4 regions of the Citrobacter amalonaticus genome follow, and region 3 is predicted to be linked to each of the others. Evidence: predicted binding sites of a transcription regulator. Region 3 holds the regulator's gene; each other region holds the start of a gene.
The links. The regulator PurR, encoded in region 3, represses purine synthesis genes. The targets are predictions, from matches to a motif close to CANGCAAACGTTTGCNTG.
Positions count from the first base shown of each region.

Region 1: a site for PurR is predicted at 1,223-1,240, ahead of purM (phosphoribosylformylglycinamidine cyclo-ligase). Genes of this name have one in related genera too.
Region 2: a site for PurR is predicted at 957-974, ahead of glyA (serine hydroxymethyltransferase). Genes of this name have one in related genera too.
Region 4: a site for PurR is predicted at 2,417-2,434, ahead of carA (glutamine-hydrolyzing carbamoyl-phosphate synthase small subunit). Genes of this name have one in related genera too.

Region 1 is NZ_CP014015.2:518,980-523,928, forward strand. It holds gene AL479_RS02570 (6-phospho-beta-glucosidase) at 1-1,037, opposite strand, end outside; gene purM (phosphoribosylformylglycinamidine cyclo-ligase) at 1,300-2,337, shown strand; gene purN (phosphoribosylglycinamide formyltransferase) at 2,334-2,975, shown strand; gene ppk1 (polyphosphate kinase 1) at 3,164-4,949, shown strand, end outside.
Region 2 is NZ_CP014015.2:579,218-584,166, reverse strand. It holds gene hmpA (NO-inducible flavohemoprotein) at 1-764, opposite strand, end outside; gene glyA (serine hydroxymethyltransferase) at 1,092-2,345, shown strand; gene AL479_RS02825 (DoxX family protein) at 2,396-2,818, opposite strand; gene AL479_RS02820 (ROK family transcriptional regulator) at 2,894-4,087, opposite strand; gene AL479_RS02815 (DUF5107 domain-containing protein) at 4,201-4,949, shown strand, end outside.
Region 3 is NZ_CP014015.2:4,177,379-4,182,327, forward strand. It holds gene punC (purine nucleoside transporter PunC) at 121-1,326, opposite strand; gene punR (DNA-binding transcriptional activator PunR) at 1,438-2,370, shown strand; gene purR (HTH-type transcriptional repressor PurR) at 2,367-3,392, opposite strand; gene AL479_RS20320 (YnhF family membrane protein) at 3,686-3,775, shown strand; gene AL479_RS20330 (MFS transporter) at 3,944-4,949, shown strand, end outside.
Region 4 is NZ_CP014015.2:2,723,343-2,728,291, reverse strand. It holds gene carB (carbamoyl-phosphate synthase large subunit) at 1-1,030, opposite strand, end outside; gene carA (glutamine-hydrolyzing carbamoyl-phosphate synthase small subunit) at 1,049-2,197, opposite strand; gene dapB (4-hydroxy-tetrahydrodipicolinate reductase) at 2,655-3,476, opposite strand; gene rihC (ribonucleoside hydrolase RihC) at 3,650-4,564, opposite strand; gene ispH (4-hydroxy-3-methylbut-2-enyl diphosphate reductase) at 4,631-4,949, opposite strand, start outside.

The DNA.
Region 1 (4,949 bases), 1.2 Mb from region 3:
CAGTCCGATTTCTGTACGTAGGGATTGGAGACCAGGCTTTTGCTCTCGTCATAATCGAGCTGCGGATTATCGTCTGTCGCTTTGGTGACAAACGACATGTAATAGCTAAAACCGATGTAATCCACGCAGCCTTCGGACAGAGCAATGCGGTCTTCCTCCGTAATATCGAGGTCAAACTCGCGGCGCGCAAAATAGTTGAGAATATGCTGCGGATATTTCCCCCGTACATGCACGTCGGTAAACCAGTAGCGACGATGCATGGCGTTCATCGCCATCATCATGTCGTCTGGTGCACAGGTCAGCGGGTAGATAGGACACATGGCGATCATGCAGCCGATCTGCAACGTCGGGTTAATTTCTCGTGCCGCCTTCACCGCCAGCGCACTGGCCACCAGTTCGTAATGCGCCGCCTGGTACATTACCGGCTCACGATCTTCACCTGGCTGATACTTCAGGCCGGAGTTAGTGAACGGCGCAAAATCCTCATGATAATTTGCCTGGTTGTTGATCTCATTGAAGGTCATCCAGTACTTCACTTTGTGCTGATAGCGGGTAAAGACTACTTTTGCAAAGCGGACAAAAAAGTCGATCAGCTTGCGGTTGCGCCAGCCGCCATACTCCGTCACCAGATGGTAGGGCATCTCGAAATGCGACAGAGTAATCACCGGTTCAATGCCGTATTTCAGACATTCATCAAACAGATTGTCGTAAAATTGCAGTCCCGCCTCGTTTGGCTGCGTTTCATCCCCGCGCGGGAAAATACGCGTCCAGGCGATGGAGGTACGAAAACATTTAAAGCCCATTTCTGCAAACAACCTGATGTCTTCTTTGTAGCGATGATAGAAATCGATCGCCTCGTGGTTAGGGTAGTTTTTCCCGGGCAGCACGCCATCAGTAATTTCTCGCGCAACGCCGTGAGCGCCCGCCGTCATGACGTCGGCAACGCTGATCCCTTTTCCGCCTTCCTGCCAACCACCCTCAAGCTGATGAGCGGCGACCGCCCCGCCCCACATGAAATTCGCGTTAAATCCAGACATAGTTTCCCTCGTTGATTTGCTATGACAAAACAGAAACCGGTTTCAGTATGATACTGAGCAATCCCGACCACGCTTTCAAGGGTGAAACTGAACCCGGTTTCATTTTCGTGGTTCAGGTCATAAAAACACCGCGCCGCGGAGAAAATGCAGGAAAACTCGACAGATAAAAACGGATGCAACGCAGGCTCGCAAACGTTTGCTTTCCCTGTTAGAATTGCGCCGAATTTTACTTTTACCGTAAGAAAACGTGGGGAACCAGGCAGTGACCGATAAAACCTCTCTTAGCTACAAAGATGCCGGTGTTGATATTGACGCGGGTAATGCTCTGGTGGATCGAATCAAAGGCGTAGTGAAGAAAACTCGCCGCCCGGAAGTGATGGGTGGTTTGGGTGGCTTCGGTGCGCTGTGCGCATTGCCGCAAAAATATCGTGAACCCGTGCTGGTTTCCGGTACTGATGGCGTCGGGACAAAACTGCGTCTGGCGATGGATCTGAAACGTCACGATACCATCGGCATCGATCTCGTGGCGATGTGTGTCAACGACCTGGTGGTTCAGGGTGCTGAGCCGTTGTTTTTCCTCGACTACTACGCCACTGGCAAACTGGATGTGGATACCGCAGCCAGCGTGATTCAGGGGATCGCCGAAGGCTGTCTGCAGTCTGGCTGCGCGCTGGTCGGCGGGGAAACCGCTGAAATGCCGGGGATGTACCACGGTGAAGATTATGACGTCGCTGGTTTCTGCGTCGGTGTGGTAGAAAAATCAGAAATCATTGACGGTTCCAAAGTGGCCGATGGCGATGTGCTGATTGCACTGGGTTCCAGCGGTCCGCACTCCAACGGTTACTCACTGGTACGTAAAATTGTCGACGTCAGCGGCTGCGATCCAGAAACGACGGATCTGGAAGGCAAATCGTTGGCCGACCACCTGCTGGCGCCAACCCGTATCTACGTGAAATCGATTCTGGAACTGATCGAGAAGGTTGATGTGCACGCTATCGCGCACCTGACCGGCGGCGGCTTCTGGGAAAACATTCCGCGCGTGCTGCCGGACAACACGCAGGCGGTGATCGATGAATCCTCCTGGCAGTGGCCAGCCGTCTTCAACTGGCTGCAGAGCGTCGGTAACGTCAGCCAGCATGAAATGTACCGTACCTTTAACTGCGGCGTCGGCATGGTCATTGCCCTGCCGGCGGCGGAAGTGGACAACGCCCTTGCCCTGCTGAAGGCAAAAGGCGAAGAAGCCTGGAAGCTCGGTGTCATCAAGGCTTCCGATTCCGCGCAGCGCGTGGTTATTGAATAATGAATATTGTGGTGCTTATTTCCGGTAACGGAAGCAATTTGCAGGCGATTATTGATGCCTGCAGAGAGAAGAAAATCAATGGCACCCTGCGGGCAGTATTCAGCAACAAGGCCGACGCGTTCGGCCTTGAGCGAGCCAGAAAAGCGGCAATCCCGGCCCATACGCTGACGGCGGACCAGTTTGCCAGCCGTGAAGCATTTGACCGCGAGCTGATCCTTGAGATCGACGCTTATGCGCCTGACGTGGTGGTGCTGGCCGGTTTTATGCGCATTCTGAGCCCGGCGTTCGTCGCGCACTACAACGGTCGACTGCTGAATATTCACCCTTCCCTGTTACCCAAATATCCCGGTTTGCACACCCACCGCCAGGCGCTGGAAAATGGCGATGAGGAACACGGCACCTCGGTCCACTTTGTGACTGACGAACTCGACGGCGGACCGGTCATTTTGCAGTCCAAAGTCCCGGTGTTTGAGGGCGATGACGAAGATGAAATCACCGCTCGCGTTCAGGTACAGGAACACGCCATTTACCCGCTGGTCGTCAGTTGGTTTGTGGACGGGCGGCTGAAAATGCAGGATAACGCCGCCTGGCTGGACGGTGTTCGCCTGCCGCCACAGGGCTACGCTGCCGACGAGTAAAAACGGTGCCGGATAACGGATGTCATCCGTTATCCGGCCAGCGCTTCTCTTCAGACCTCCAGTCCCCCTTCCCCTTTGCGATCAGACGGTTTATTGTCATATTTTTCTGGCACAGTTGGACATCTGAGCGCAATGCTCGCCATAATAATCAGGCAGTGTCCCGTGAATAAAACGGAGTATAAGTATTAATGGGTCAGGAAAAGCTTTACATCGAGAAAGAGCTAAGCTGGTTAGCGTTCAACGAACGTGTGCTCCAGGAAGCTGCGGATAAATCAAACCCGCTGATTGAACGGATGCGTTTCTTAGGCATCTATTCCAATAACCTGGATGAATTCTACAAAGTTCGCTTCGCCGAGCTCAAACGCCGCATCATCATCAGCGAAGAACAGGGTTCAAATTCACATTCTCGCCACCTGTTAGGTAAAATCCAGTCCCGCGTACTGAAAGCCGACCAGGAATTCGATGGCCTGTATAACGAACTGCTGCTGGAGATGGCGCGTAATCAGATCTTCCTGATCAACGAGCGTCAACTGTCAGTCAATCAGCAAAGCTGGCTGCGCCATTATTTCAAACAGTATCTGCGCCAGCACATCACCCCAATTTTAATTAACCGCGAAACGGATCTGGTACAGTTCCTGAAGGATGACTACACCTATCTGGCGGTCGAAATTATTCGCGGCGACACCATTCGTTATGCGCTGCTGGAAATTCCGTCTGACAAGGTTCCACGCTTTGTGAATCTGCCGCCGGAAGCCCCGCGTCGCCGCAAGCCAATGATCCTGCTGGACAACATTCTGCGCTACTGCCTGGACGACATCTTTAAGGGCTTCTTTGATTACGACGCGCTGAACGCCTATTCCATGAAGATGACCCGTGACGCCGAGTACGATCTGGTGCACGAGATGGAATCCAGCCTGATGGAGCTGATGTCTTCCAGCCTGAAACAGCGTCTGACCGCCGAGCCGGTGCGTTTTGTCTATCAGCGCGACATGCCTAATGCGCTGGTCGAAGTGCTGCGCGAGAAGCTGACGATTTCACGCTATGACTCTATCGTTCCCGGTGGGCGTTATCACAACTTCAAAGATTTCATTAACTTCCCTAATGTCGGCAAAGCCAATCTGGTGAATAAGCCGCTTCCGCGCTTGCGCCATATCTGGTTCGATAAAGAGAAGTTCCGTAATGGATTTGACGCCATTCGTGAACGCGATGTGTTGCTTTACTATCCGTATCACACCTTTGAGCACGTTCTGGAACTGCTGCGCCAGGCCTCGTTTGACCCGAGCGTGCTGGCAATCAAAATCAACATCTACCGCGTGGCAAAAGACTCGCGGATCATCGACTCAATGATCCACGCCGCCCATAACGGTAAAAAAGTGACCGTCGTGGTGGAGCTGCAGGCACGATTTGATGAAGAGGCCAACATTCACTGGGCAAAACGCCTGACGGAAGCGGGCGTGCATGTCATCTTCTCCGCGCCCGGCTTAAAAATTCACGCCAAGCTGTTCCTGATTTCGCGTAAAGAAGGCGAAGAAGTGGTGCGTTACGCCCATATCGGCACCGGTAACTTCAACGAAAAAACCGCGCGTCTGTATACCGACTATTCGCTGTTGACCGCCGATGCGCGAATCACCAATGAAGTCCGTCGGGTGTTCAATTTTATCGAGAACCCGTATCGCCCGGTGACGTTTGATTATCTGCTGGTCTCGCCGCAAAACTCTCGCCGCCTGCTGTATGAGATGATCGATCGTGAAATCGCCAACGCCCAACAGGGACTCCCCTCCGGCATCACACTGAAACTGAATAACCTGGTGGATAAAGGGCTGGTCGATCGACTGTATGCCGCCTCCAGCTCTGGTGTACCGGTCAATCTGTTGATTCGTGGCATGTGCTCGCTTATTCCGAATCTGGAAGGTATCAGCGATAATATCCGCGTCATCAGCATTGTGGACCGTTATCTTGAGCATGACCGGGTGT
Region 2 (4,949 bases), 1.3 Mb from region 3:
GCCATAAAGAAATCGCCAGCCGGCGCGGCCAGATGAACGACATCGCCGATGTTTGCATGGTTATGCAGCCAGTTTGATACCTGACCGCCTTCTTCACGTTTAACGGCAATACGGTAGCCTTTGCCATCCGCTTTATGGGTCAGAGAATACTGGCGAATCTCCTGATGCGGGAAGCCTTCCGGCTTCAGCCAGACACCAAGATACTGGCCAGGCTGGTATTCGGCCACGGCGCCACCATCTACCGGTTCAAATTCAAAGCTGGTAATCAGTGCGCTGCGCGGGGTTTTCGCCACGATACGGAACGGACGCGTGCCTTCCCAGCCACCGGTTTTACTGGCGTTTTCACTGTAGATTTGCGCTTCACGGTTGATAAAGACATTCGCCAACACGCCGTAGGCTTTGCCCCACGCATCCAGCACTTCCTGACCCGGACTGAACATTTCGTCGAGGGTTGCCAGCAGGTGTGTACCGACAATGTTGTACTGCTCAGGTTTGATCTGGAAGCTAGTGTGCTTCTGGGCGATTTTCTCAACCGCAGGCAGCAGGGCGGGCAGATTCTCAATATTGCTGGCATAAGCGGCAATGGCATTAAACAGAGCTTCACGTTGATCGCCATTACGCTGGTTACTCATGTTGAAAATTTCTTTGAGTTCAGGGTTATGAGCAAACATGCGATCGTAAAAATGGGCGGTCAGTTTGGGACCTGTTTCTACCAGCAGGGGAATGGTGGCTTTTACAGTGGCGATGGTTTGGGCGTCAAGCATACGGTCTTCCTTTATGTGAATCTTTAATGATGTATGTCAAATGCATCTTATAAAAAATACCCCTGCATTGTAAATGGTTCTTTGACGCTTTACGTATTAAACGTTACAACGTGAAAAATCTGCATCACAAACCTGAAAAGAAATCCGTTGAAATTCGTAAGGTCTTCATTCCGCAAAGCCTTGTGTCGTGTGAAGGTAATCGTTTGCGTAAATTCCTTTGTCAAGACCTGTTATCGCAGAATGATTCAGTTATACTGTTGCCCGTTGTCCAACAGGACCGCCTTTTAAGGCCAAAAATTCTATCGTTAGCTGAGTCAGGAGATGCGGATGTTAAAGCGTGAAATGAACATTGCCGATTATGATGCCGAACTGTGGCAGGCTATGGAGCAGGAAAAAGTACGTCAGGAAGAGCACATCGAACTGATCGCCTCCGAAAACTACACCAGTCCGCGCGTCATGCAGGCGCAGGGCTCTCAGCTGACCAACAAATACGCTGAAGGATATCCGGGCAAGCGCTACTACGGCGGTTGCGAATACGTGGATATCGTTGAGCAACTGGCGATTGATCGTGCGAAAGAACTGTTTGGCGCAGACTACGCTAACGTACAGCCGCACTCCGGCTCTCAGGCTAACTTTGCGGTCTACACCGCGCTGCTGCAACCGGGTGATACCGTTCTGGGTATGAACCTGGCGCAAGGCGGCCACCTGACTCACGGCTCCCCGGTTAACTTCTCTGGCAAACTGTACAACATCGTACCTTACGGTATTGATGAGTCCGGTAAAATTGACTACGAAGAGATGGCGAAGCTGGCCAAAGAGCACAAGCCGAAGATGATCATCGGCGGCTTCTCTGCCTACTCCGGCGTGGTTGACTGGGCAAAAATGCGTGAAATCGCTGACAGCATCGGTGCGTACCTGTTCGTTGATATGGCCCACGTTGCGGGTCTGATTGCCGCAGGCGTTTACCCGAACCCGGTTCCGCATGCGCACGTTGTGACCACCACCACCCACAAAACGCTGGCCGGTCCGCGCGGCGGCCTGATCCTGGCGAAAGGCGGTGACGAAGAGCTGTACAAAAAACTGAACTCCGCGGTGTTCCCAAGCGCCCAGGGCGGCCCGCTGATGCACGTGATTGCCGGTAAAGCGGTTGCACTGAAAGAAGCGATGGAGCCAGAGTTCAAAGTCTACCAGCAGCAGGTTGCGAAAAACGCCAAGGCGATGGTGGAAGTGTTCCTGAACCGTGGCTACAAAGTGGTGTCCGGCGGTACTGAAAACCACCTGTTCCTGCTGGATCTGGTGGACAAAAACCTGACCGGTAAAGAAGCTGACGCCGCGCTGGGTCGTGCCAATATCACCGTGAACAAAAACAGTGTGCCGAACGATCCGAAGAGCCCGTTCGTCACTTCCGGTATCCGTATCGGTTCTCCGGCCATTACGCGTCGCGGCTTTAAAGAAGCTGAAGCCAAAGAACTGGCGGGCTGGATGTGTGACGTGCTGGACAACATCAATGATGAAGCGGTGATTGAGCGCATCAAAGGGAAAGTTCTGGATATCTGCGCACGCTTCCCGGTTTACGCATAATTCCGTTTTGCTGCAAACAAAAGGCCGCCTGATGCGGCCTTTTTTCCTTTTTAGCGCCGGTCAATAGAGATCGCGCCCGGCCCCGTCAGCGCCAGCAGCAGGAATCCGCCTGCAATACTGACATTCTTATAAAAGTTAATCATATTCGGCCCCACCGCATCACCGGTCATATTCCAGAAGTGATGGCCGATCACGGCGGTACCCAACGTATAGAAAACGAAGAGGATTGCCAGCGGGCGAGTGAAAAAGCCCAGCACAATCAGTATCGCTGCCGGAACCTCCATGACAACGGCAATGATCGCGGCAAGCATCGGCGCAGGCGTACCGAGAGACGTCATATATTGTACGGTACCGTCGAACCCAGTCAGTTTAGGGAAGCCAAAAATAATAAACAGAATTGCCAGCGCAATACGGGCAATCAATAAAAACAGATGGCGTGATTCTCCAAAATCAAAATAACGTAACGTGTTCATAGCAGGCTCATTAGCATGAGTAACGTACTTTAAAATTAATACACAACCCCGAGCCTCGCCATTCGCGCCATAAGCTTATATTTCGTTCAGTTGCGACTCCACGTACAGATAGCCAATTCCCATCAGCTGCTGGGCACGGGTCAACGTGCCAAAGCTAATCTGCGTCGCTTTCGCTCGCGGATTATCGCCGTGATCGAAAGGGTTAAATCCCGTCTGTTGCCGTAGCGTATTGAGCCAGGATTCACCGAAGGCGCAACTGCGCCCGTACAGCCAGATCTGGTTAATATTCAGGATATTAAGAAAGTTATACAGGCTTAAGCCAATCGCGCTGGCGGCATGTTCCACCCACGCCTGAATGCGTACATCACCCTTGCGCCAGGCGTCGATCAGCAAATCCGTGGTCAGCGTTTCTGGATCCCTTCCTGGCACCGGCTGCGCCTTCATCCAGACTCTGGCCTGCTTTTTCAGCGCGCTCAGGGAGGCGACGGTTTCCAGACAGCCGTAACGACCGCAGTCGCAGGCGATCCCGTCGGGGTTAACAATGGTATGCCCAATCTGACCGCTGCCGTACAGGCTACCGCGCCAGATACTGTCGTGAATGACGAACGATGAGCCAATGCCGTAATCGACGTTAATCACGCAGAAGTCCTCGTTGGCGGCCGGATTTTGCCACTTTTCCGCCAGCGCCAGCATCACGCAGTCGTTGTCGAGGCGGACCTGGATGCCGAGCCGCTCCTCCAGCAGATACTTGATTTCCACTGGCGTTTTCCACGGCGCCTGCGGCATCGTTTTCGACGCCCCGGTGATCGGATCCACCTGACCGTGGACGCCCAGCGCGAGGTTGATCGTGGTGTCGGGATAGCGCTGACGCCAGCGCCGCCAGTGGTTGGCTATCGCGGCAAGCAGCGCGTCAGGCGTTGCGGCGTTAATGACCTCATGCTGCCAGTCGCCAACCGCCACCAGACGCGCATCGGCCAGTTGGCTGGTCAGACTGGTGGGGGTGACGTTGATACACAGCGTCCACGCGCCCTGTACCGGCAGATGAAAACTTCCGCTGCTAAGCCCGCGCTGGCTCAGCGTTTCACGGGAGTGGCAAAGCCGCCCTTCGTCCAGCAGTTCTTCAAGAATGTTACTCACCGCCGGAATCGACAGGCCGGTGAGCTGCGCCAACTGCGATTTACTGAGCTGCTTTTCGCGCCATAAATGCGACAGGAAGATCTGTTTATTCGCCTGCCTGACCCGGGCGTTATTGAATCCCGAACGCTGCATACACTTAACTCCCTTAACTATATTGCGTGAGCATTGCGCATTTTACCGCCAGTTAACTACCACACAATAGCCACAAGATGACATTTTACTTTTGTTTATTGAGTGGAGGCAGCATGTACGGTTCAGTTAAGGTCTGGCAGGAAACCCTCTCACTACCGACCTGGACGGTGGGTGAGGAAGATCCGAACCCGATGTTTCTGGAAAAACGGGTTTATCAGGGGTCTTCAGGTGCGGTTTACCCTTACGGCGTGATCGACACCCTGACCGGCAAGCGCGAGATGCGCGATTACCAGGCCGTGTGGATGGAAAACGATTTTATCCGCGTCATGCTGCTGCCGGAACTGGGAGGGCGAATCCACCGTGCGTATGACAAAGTGCAGCAGCGCGATTTTGTCTATTACAACGAAGTGGTGAAACCTGCGCTGGTTGGCCTGTTGGGGCCATGGATCTCCGGCGGGATCGAATTTAACTGGCCGCAGCACCACCGCCCCACCACTTTTATGCCGGTAGATTTTACGCAGCGGGCAGGGGAGCACGGCGAACAAACCGTCTGGATGGGCGAAGTGGAGCCAATGCGCGGTCTGCAGGTGATGACCGGATTCACCCTCTACCCGGATCGCGCGCTGATAGAGATCACCGGTAAAGTCTTCAACGGCAACGCCACGCCGCGCCATTTTTTATGGTGGGCGAACCCGGCGGTGAAGGGCGGCGACGATCATCAAAGCGTGTTCCCGCCTGATGTTACGGCGGTGTTCGATCACGGCAAGCGCGATGTCTCCGCTTTTCCGATCGCCACGGGCACCTATTACAAAGTCGACTACTCGGCGGGGGTGGATATCTCCCGCTACAAGAATGTGCCGGT
Region 3 (4,949 bases):
TTCCCGTTAACACATAATAATTATCGTAATTTTAACAACCGAAATTTAGTATAGGCCTCAAAAAACGATGATACAACCAAAAATTGTTAGCCGACTAATTAACGGTGATTATGAGTGATATCAATGGGATTCGCTGTGGGCAATCCCGCGATTATCCTGCTGCTCACTGACGTTCGAAGGCTGCAGTTGCATCTTATAGCCCAGTCCAGCCAGAACAACCGTAGACAGCATTACGCTGGTCGTGGTCAACAGCGGTGTGCTGATAAGCCAGGAAACCACCAGGCTTGCCAGGAAGCACAGACCCAATTGCAGGGTATTTTGCAGGGCCGCGGCACGACCCGTCGCCTGCGGGAATGGACGCAGCGCCTGGGCTACCACAATCGGGTAGATCGCCCCGTTGGCAATCGCCATTACGCAGAAGGGGATCAGGATCTCTGCAAGCGTGATGTGATGGATGAAACTTGCCGCCCAGGTTGCCACCACGCTCAGCGCATAGATAACCAGCAGCCAGGGCAGGAGCTGTTGTCCCTGCCATTTTTGCAGCGCGGCGCGACAGCCGTAGCCGCCAATCAGAAACGCGATGGTTTGCGGTACGTAGCTCAGTCCAATTACCGCCGGGCTGTAGCCCATTTCACTCAGAATAAACGGTGAACCGGTCAGCCACGCAAAGAAGCTGGCAGAACAGGCGGCGTAAATCAGGACGTTGCCGCGGTACGCTTTCGCGCGCAGCAGCGTGGTGAACGTCAGTTTGTCGTTGCTGTCATCGCGAGCCCGGGTGGTGGGCTTTAAAAACAGCGCGGGCAGCATCAGCAACAGTGTGATGAAAAACAGCGTGGCAAAGATCGCCTGCCAGGAAAGATGGGTCAGGATCCAACTGCCTAATAACGGTGCCAGTGCAGGGGACAGCCCAACCAGCGGCATGATGGTCGCGAAAATGCGGTTAATTTTATGCGAAGGATAGTAATCGGTGACCAGCGCCTGCCAGATGACGGTCGCTGCGCAGACCCCCACGGCCTGAATAAAACGCAGAACTAACAGGCCCGTTGCGCTCTCAACCCACAGCATACCCAGGCTGCCAAGAGCGAAGATAGACAGGCCCAGCAGCAGGATCGGTTTTCGACCGTAACGGTCCGAGAGCGGTCCCCACAGCAGTTGTGCGATGGCAAAGCCTGCTAAAAACAGACTCAGGCTGGCGCTGACGGCAGAGGCCGGTGTTTGCAGGTCAGATTGAATGGCGGCAAATGCGGGCAAATACATGTCGGTTGCCAGAAAACCCAACACGCTGAGCCCTGCCAGCCAGACTAAAAACCCTTTTCCTGGTTGCATAGTTGTTCTCTAATTTTGATTAATCACACTGGCGCAGAGTGTAGGGAGTGAATTTCGGCTTGTGAAACGGTAATATTTGTTTATTGCATTCAAAAATTTTGTAGGCAGATTATGTGGTCAGAATATGCGCTGGAAGTCGTCGATGCCGTGGCGCGCAACGGGAGTTTTAGTTCTGCGGCCCAGGAGTTGCACCGGGTGCCTTCGGCGGTCAGCTACACGGTTCGCCAACTGGAAGAGTGGCTGGCCGTCCCGCTTTTTGAACGTCGCCATCGTGATGTAGTGTTAACCCCGGCGGGCGCCTGGTTTTTGAAAGAAGGCCGCTCTGTCATCAAAAAAATGCAGATCACGCGCCAGCAGTGTCAGCAGATCGCCAACGGCTGGCGTGGGCAACTTCCCATCGCGGTGGACAATATCGTGCGACCGGAACGCACGCGGCAATTGATCGTCGATTTCTACCGCCACTTTGATGACGTGGAGCTACTGGTCTTTCAAGAGGTGTTTAATGGCGTCTGGGACGCGCTGTCAGATGGCCGGGTCGAACTCGCCATCGGGGCAACCCAGGCGATCCCGGTGGGAGGACGATACACGTTCCGCGATATGGGTAAGCTGAGCTGGTGTTGCGTCGTTGCCAGTACGCATCCGCTGGCCGCTATGAGCGGGCCGTTAAGCGATGACACGTTGCGCAACTGGCCGTCGCTGGTGCTGGAAGATACGTCCCGCACTCTGCCGAAGCGCGTGACCTGGCTGCTGGACAACCAGAAGCGGGTGGTGGTGCCGGACTGGGATTCCTCCGCGACCTGTATTAGCGCCGGACTCTGTGTCGGCATGGTACCGACGCATTTCGCCAAGCCGTATCTTAACAAGGGGCAGTGGGTCGTGTTAAATCTGGAGAACCCGTTCCCGGATGCGGCCTGTTGCCTGACCTGGCAGCAGAATGATATGTCACCTGCGCTGATCTGGCTGCTGGATTATCTGGGAGACAGTGAAACGCTGAACAAAGAGTGGTTGCGGGAGCCAGATGAGACTCCCGCAGAAGAGGCTTAACGACGGTAGTCGCGGAACGGGCCATCCGCAACGGAGCGGCGCTCCACCAGGCGCGGGTGGACTTCAATAGACTGCGACTCTTCGCGTTTATTGACGATGCGGTCCAGCAACATATTAAAGGCCGTCTCACCCAGCGAATCTTTTGGCTGGTGGATAGTGGTCAACGCCGGCGTAAAGAAACGGGCGTTGCGCACGTTGTCGTAGCCTATCAGCGACACGTCCTGCGGGACGCGCAGACCCATCTCATCGGCGGCGCACAGGGCGCCCATCGCCATGATATCGCCGCCACAGAAGACCGCCGTCGGGCGATGCGCCTGCGACAGAATTTGCTGCATAGCGCGGTAGCCGGATTCCGGCTCGAAGTCGCCTTGTACAATCCAGTTTTCAGGCACTTTAATCAGCGCTTCATCCATCGCCTTCATAAAACCGGCCAGACGGCCTGCGCCAGTGTTACGCTCCATCAGTCCTGGGATCACGCCAATTTCGCGATGTCCGCGCTCAACGAGGTAACGGCCTGCCATATAACCGCCTTCAAAGGCGTTATCAATCACCGTATCGGTGAAGTCGGCTTTGGCTTCGCCCCAGTCCATCACCACCATCGGGATATGACGATATTCTTCCAGCATTGAGAGCAGGGGATCGGGGTATTCGGAACACATTACCAGCAGGCCATCAACGCGTTTTTGCGCCATCATGGACAGATAGGCACGCTGTTTTTCCAGGTTGTTCCAGACGTTACCGAGGATCAGGGTATAGCCCTTCTGGAAGCAGTTCTTCTCAACCGCTTCAATAATTTCGGCAAAATAGGGGGCTTCGCTGCTCGTCGCCAGCAAACCGATAGACTTGGTATGGTTGACTTTCAGGCTGCGGGCAACCGCGCTGGGGGAATAGTGCAATTCTTTGATTGCCGCCCACACTGCATTGCGTGTTTCTTCAGCGACGAAACGCGTTTTGTTAATTACGTGTGACACGGTTGTAGTGGAAACGTTTGCGCGCTTCGCTACATCTTTAATTGTTGCCATTAAATCTCACTCCAGACCCAACCTGAACATTAAATTACGCTAAGTAAACGTTTGCCTTTACTCATCCTGTGCCCAACATCAGGGCTGCGGCACGCCGGGAAACGACACGGAACGTCAGGAAGGGGTCAATGGCCGGTACGCTAATCAAGTAAGCGTCGAATTTTGTCTGATCTTTACGAAAAGGGGAAGTATTAAAAGCACATATCACTCTAAATCGTGGGAGATTTTTACACTCAAGTGTGTAAAAATGCGCTATATCACTTTTTGTGTGGGAATAAAAAGGAGAAAAGTTGATGAGCACCGATCTGAAATTTTCATTAGTGACCACGTTTATTGTTCTGGCTTTAATCGTTGCGGGCGGCCTGACGGCGGCACTGCACTGATCCCCCTCGGGGGAGTTCCTGCTCCCTCGAACCTCCTGTCATATTGTTATTGAATCTGCAAAAGTCTTTTGTATTTTTGTTAACTTCTCTTTTTTTGTGATTGATGTCATGCTTTTGACTCTTAGTTAAGCATCGCGCCCTGTCGCGAAGAGCCGGAGTCATCACTGCATGAAAATTAATTATCCGTTACTGGCGCTGGCCATCGGCGCGTTCGGCATCGGTACCACCGAATTCTCGCCAATGGGTCTGCTGCCCGTCATCGCGCGTGGCGTTGATGTGTCCATCCCTGCGGCAGGTATGCTGATTAGCGCTTATGCGGTAGGCGTGATGGTCGGCGCGCCGCTGATGACGCTGTTGCTGTCACATCGCGGACGCCGTAATGCGCTCATTTTTCTGATGGCTATTTTTACGCTCGGTAACGTGCTCTCGGCGATTTCGCCGGATTACACCACGCTGATGTTGTCACGTATTTTAACCAGCCTTAACCACGGCGCATTCTTTGGCCTGGGTTCGGTGGTGGCGGCAAGCGTGGTGCCGAAGCACAAACAGGCGAGCGCCGTTGCCACTATGTTTATGGGGCTGACCATCGCCAATATCGGCGGTGTGCCGGCGGCGACCTGGCTGGGTGAAACCATCGGCTGGCGGATGTCGTTCATGGCGACGGCGGGGCTGGGCGTTATCTCGATGCTGAGTCTCTTCTTCTCATTGCCAAAAGGCGGTGCCGGGGCGCGTCCGGAAGTGAAAAAAGAGCTGGCGGTGCTGATGCGTCCTCAGGTGCTCTCGGCGCTGCTGACCACCGTACTGGGGGCGGGCGCCATGTTCACGCTCTATACCTATATTTCACCTGTTCTGCAAAGCATCACCCATGCGACGCCGGCTTTTGTGACCGGGATGCTGGTTCTGATCGGTGTGGGTTTCTCCATTGGCAACTACCTTGGCGGAAAACTGGCCGATCGCTCGGTTAACGGCACGCTGAAGGGATTTTTGCTGCTGCTGATGGTGATTATGCTGGCGATCCCATTCCTGGCTCAGAATGAACTGGGCGCGGCGGTCAGCATGGTGGTCTGGGGGGCAGCGACCTTTGCGGTCGTCCCACCGTTACAAATGCGCGTCATGCGTGTGGCTCATGAAGCGCCGGGTCTCTCATCTTCCGTGAACATTGGTGCATTTAACC
Region 4 (4,949 bases), 1.5 Mb from region 3:
TACGACCGCCAGTGATGTCGTTCATCAGTTCATCGAGGGTGTAACCCACCGCCAGTTTCGCCGCCACTTTCGCAATCGGGAAGCCGGTGGCTTTCGATGCCAGCGCCGAGGAGCGGGATACACGCGGGTTCATTTCGATCACAATCAGGCGACCGTTTTTCGGGTTCACCGCGAATTGCACGTTTGAACCGCCAGTTTCTACGCCGATTTCACGCAGCACCGCCATCGAGGCGTTACGCATGATTTGATATTCTTTGTCGGTCAGCGTCTGGGCCGGTGCAACCGTGATGGAGTCACCGGTGTGAATGCCCATGGCGTCGAAGTTCTCGATAGAGCAGACGATGATGCAGTTGTCGTTTTTATCACGCACCACTTCCATCTCGTACTCTTTCCAGCCAATCAGCGATTCATCAATCAGCAGTTCGTTGGTTGGGGAGAGATCCAGACCGCGAGTACAAATCTCTTCAAACTCTTCGCGGTTGTATGCAATACCACCGCCGGTGCCGCCCATGGTAAAGGACGGACGGATAATGCACGGATAACCGACGTCAGCCGCTACCGCCAGCGCCTCTTCCATCGTATGGGCAATGCCCGAACGCGCGGTGTCGAGACCGATTTTCTTCATCGCGATATCGAAGCGACGACGGTCTTCGGCTTTATCAATCGCATCGGCGGTCGCACCAATCATGGTCACACCGAATTCGGCCAGCACGCCCTGGCGCTCCAGTTCCAGCGCACAGTTCAGCGCCGTCTGACCGCCCATGGTCGGCAGCACCGCGTCCGGGCGCTCTTTCTCAATAATTTTGCGCACGACTTCCCAGTGAATCGGCTCGATGTAGGTCGCATCGGCCATTTCCGGGTCGGTCATGATGGTTGCCGGGTTGGAGTTCACCAGAATGACGCGGTACCCCTCTTCACGCAGCGCTTTACACGCCTGTGCGCCGGAGTAGTCAAACTCACACGCCTGACCGATAACAATCGGACCCGCGCCCAGAATCAGGATACTTTTTATGTCTGTACGTTTTGGCATGGCTCTCTTAACTCCTGATTATTTCGCGGACTGACGGTAAAGCTCAATTAACTCGATAAAGTGGTCGAACAACGGCGCGGCATCGTGAGGTCCCGGGCTCGCTTCCGGGTGGCCCTGGAAACTGAATGCCGGTTTGTCGGTGCGATGAATCCCTTGCAGGGTGCTATCGAACAGTGACTTGTGGGTGACACGCAGAGTTGCCGGCATGGACGCTTCATCCACCGCAAAGCCGTGGTTCTGGGCCGTAATCATCACGGTATTGTTGTCGATATCTTTGACCGGATGGTTACCACCGTGGTGACCGAATTTCATCTTCACGGTTTTCGCCCCGCTCGCCAGCGCCAGCAGTTGATGGCCTAAACAGATGCCGAACACCGGAATATCGGTCTCGAGGAATTTCTGAATTGCGTCGATAGCGTAATCGCACGGCGCCGGGTCACCAGGACCGTTTGACAGGAAGATCCCGTCCGGATTCATCTTCAGCACGTCTTCTGCCGACGTTTTTGCCGGGACAACCGTCAGGCGGCAGCCTCTGTCCACCAGCATGCGCAGAATGTTGCGCTTGGCGCCAAAGTCGTAGGCGACAACGTGGAACGGCAGTTCGTCCTCTTTCTTTGCTTCCGGTAGGTCGTCCGCCAGCGTCCAGCTCCCCTGAGTCCAGCTGTAAGATTCCGTGGTGGTCACTTCTTTCGCCAGATCCATGCCATTCAGGCCCGGGAAGGCTTTCGCTTTTTCCAGCGCCAGCGCCGCATCCGGGTTATCGCCCGCGATAATGCAACCGTTCTGCGCCCCTTTCTCGCGCAGCAGACGCGTCAACTTACGGGTATCGATATCGGCAATCGCCACAATGTTATGGCGTTTCAGGTAAGAAGAGAGGTCTTCGGTATTGCGGAAGTTGCTGGCAATCAGCGGCAGGTCACGAATGACAAGGCCTTGCGCATGGACCTGGGAGGATTCTTCATCGGCGGCATTGGTGCCGACATTACCGATATGGGGATAAGTAAGAGTAACGATTTGGCGGGAATAGGAAGGATCAGTGAGGATTTCTTGATAACCGGTCATTGAAGTATTGAAAACGACTTCCCCAACCGCCGAACCTGTTGCCCCTATGGCCCGACCGTGAAACTGGGTTCCGTCTTCCAGAACCAATAGCGCTGACTTAATCAAAACACCCTCCAGAGAATATTCACTCACTTTATTTGCATATTAATGCATTCGCATAGCATGAATCAATGCAAATTTGCTTACCCGTGGATTTCTGGCAAACGGCGGCATTCTGGAGATAAGACAGGCAAAAGTCAACTTAAAGGCGGTATTTTTTATATTCTTTTGCGACTCAGGATGAAATCAGCGGATTTAACAGGCAAAAAGATCATCTAACCCTGGCAGGAAAACGCTTGCGTGAACAATTATGCGTAGAAAATAGTCTCAGACTTCGAAAAAGTGGACCATATGGTCAAAATTTACATTCAGATAACGCAAAACAGAGAGAAAAGATAAATTTTCACTCCATTTAAAACTAAAACGCCACATAACAGGCAAAATAAAAGGGCAATAAAAATATTGCCCTATGTAATCAATGCATTGAGATTACAATAACCACATCACGAAAGGTAATAATTGACTATAAATTGTTGAGATCAAGGACATCTCGCATATCAAAAAGACCATTTTGCTTTGCACTGACCCAAAGTGCTGATCTCACCGCGCCATTGGCAAAAGTCATACGGCTGGACGCTTTGTGGGTGATTTCGACACGTTCGCCGATATCTGCAAACATTGCGGTATGTTCCCCCACAATGTCCCCGGCGCGGACGGTGGCAAAGCCAATCGTTCCCGGCACGCGTTCGCCGGTGTAGCCTTCACGACTGTAGACGGCGCATTCTTTCAGATCTTTATCCAGCGCATGGGCAATCGCCTCCCCCATCGCCAGCGCGGTGCCTGACGGCGCATCAACCTTATGGCGGTGGTGTGCTTCAATGATTTCAATGTCGGTATAGTCGCCCATCACTTTCGCTGCCTTTTCCAGCAGCTTAAGCATCACGTTGACGCCGACGCTAAAGTTCGCCGCGAAGACAATGCCAATTTCCTGGGCGGCGTCGCGAATCGCCTGTTTTCCCGCATCGTCAAAACCGGTGGTGCCAATGACCATCCCTTTGCCATGCTGACGACAAAATGCCAGATGATTCAGCGTGCCTTCCGGACGGGTAAAATCGATAAACACATCGAAATCCCCTTTTACCGCCTCAAGGCTGCTTTGTACGGTAACGCCGGTCTTCCCGACGCCCGCCAGTTCTCCGGCGTCGCTGCCCAACAGTGACGATCCCTCGCGCTCAAGCGCCGCACCAAGCGCAACGCCTTCCATCTGTAGCGCTGCCTGAATTAACTGGCGGCCCATACGGCCACCCGCGCCCGCTATCGCGACACGGACCTGTGCATCATGCATAGTTATTCTCTTACGTTAAAATGATGTAAATCGTTTTCAGATTAACCAGCACATCGTCGTGCCGCTAGCCAAAAACGTCGATAATTAGAATTTAATGATAAACAGCGGGAGATATCAGTAAAAGGCATGACGCTCTGGAATAAGTCGCGTCATACCGTTATAAGCGTCTGGGTTTACGGCGCCAGCGCCAGAACTTCTGCCACCCACTGCTCGAAACCCGCAACATCGATATCCAGAGCGACCTGCACGTTTGCTGGTCTGTTCATCCGCCCCTCAATATCCACCACGGTCGTCCCGGCGGTATAGTCCCCCTGGGTTTCAACCGCGACAAAACACGGCTTGACAGTAAACAGATCCGGACGCACCAGCCAGGCAATCGCGCAGAGATCGTGCATCCGCACGCCGGTGCGCATTGTCCCGCTGCGATAGTGGCTGAACAAGGCATGTAACATCTTTCCAGTGCGATTGAGGGTCGGCAGCGAGGCCAGATAATCCGGCGTCAGCATCGCCTGGTTTGTGACATCCAGCCCACACATCACAATCTCAATGCCGCTCTGGAATACGCGAGCAGCGGCTTCCGGATCGACGGCGATATTGAATTCGGCGTTAGGGGTGAAATTCCCCCGCCCGGCAGAACCGCCCATGATCACCAGACGGCGGATGTTGAAGGTGCACTCCGGATAGTGCATCAGCAACAGCGCAATATTCGTCAGCGGCCCAATCGCCACCAGCGTGATCGGCTCCGGAGCACTCATCAGCGCGTCACGAAGGGCAATAAACGCCGGTTTCGCCAGTGGTTGTCGGTCATGCTCGACAAAATCATAGCCTTCCATGCCGGATTCACCGTGAACATAGGCGGCATCGCGTAGCGTACGCAACAGTGGCGTGGCGGCCCCCTGGGCGAGGGGAATGTCGGCATTCCAGAAATGCAGCAGTTGTAGAGCGTTGCGGGTGGTTTTCTCCACGGAGACGTTTCCGGCAACCGTGGTCATCAGTTGCAGGTCTAGCTGAGGGGCAAACAGCGCAGCAGCAATTGCCGCAGCATCATCAATGCCCGGGTCGGTGTCGAGAATAATGGGCAGACGCATGATTCCTCCATAAAAAAATGCCGGGTATCAGACCCGGCATCTTCGCATAGATTAGCGTGAACTAAATCATTCTACTTCACGAACATCCACACGCAGCTCTTTCGGCACTTCGAAAACGATGTTCTCTTCACGACCCTCCAGCGGGATGGCATCGCCGCCGCCGAGTTCCTGCAGGCGGGCGATGACGTTTTGCACCAGAATATCCGGCGCTGACGCGCCCGCAGTGACGCCCACGCATTTTGCCTCTTTCACCCAGGCTTCCTGGATATCGGTCGCATCGTCGATCAAAAACGCCGCTTTCCCCATTCGCTGTGCAAGTTCAGCCAGACGGTTGGAGTTCGATGAGTTTTTTGAGCCCACCACCAGCACGACATCCGCCTGCTCC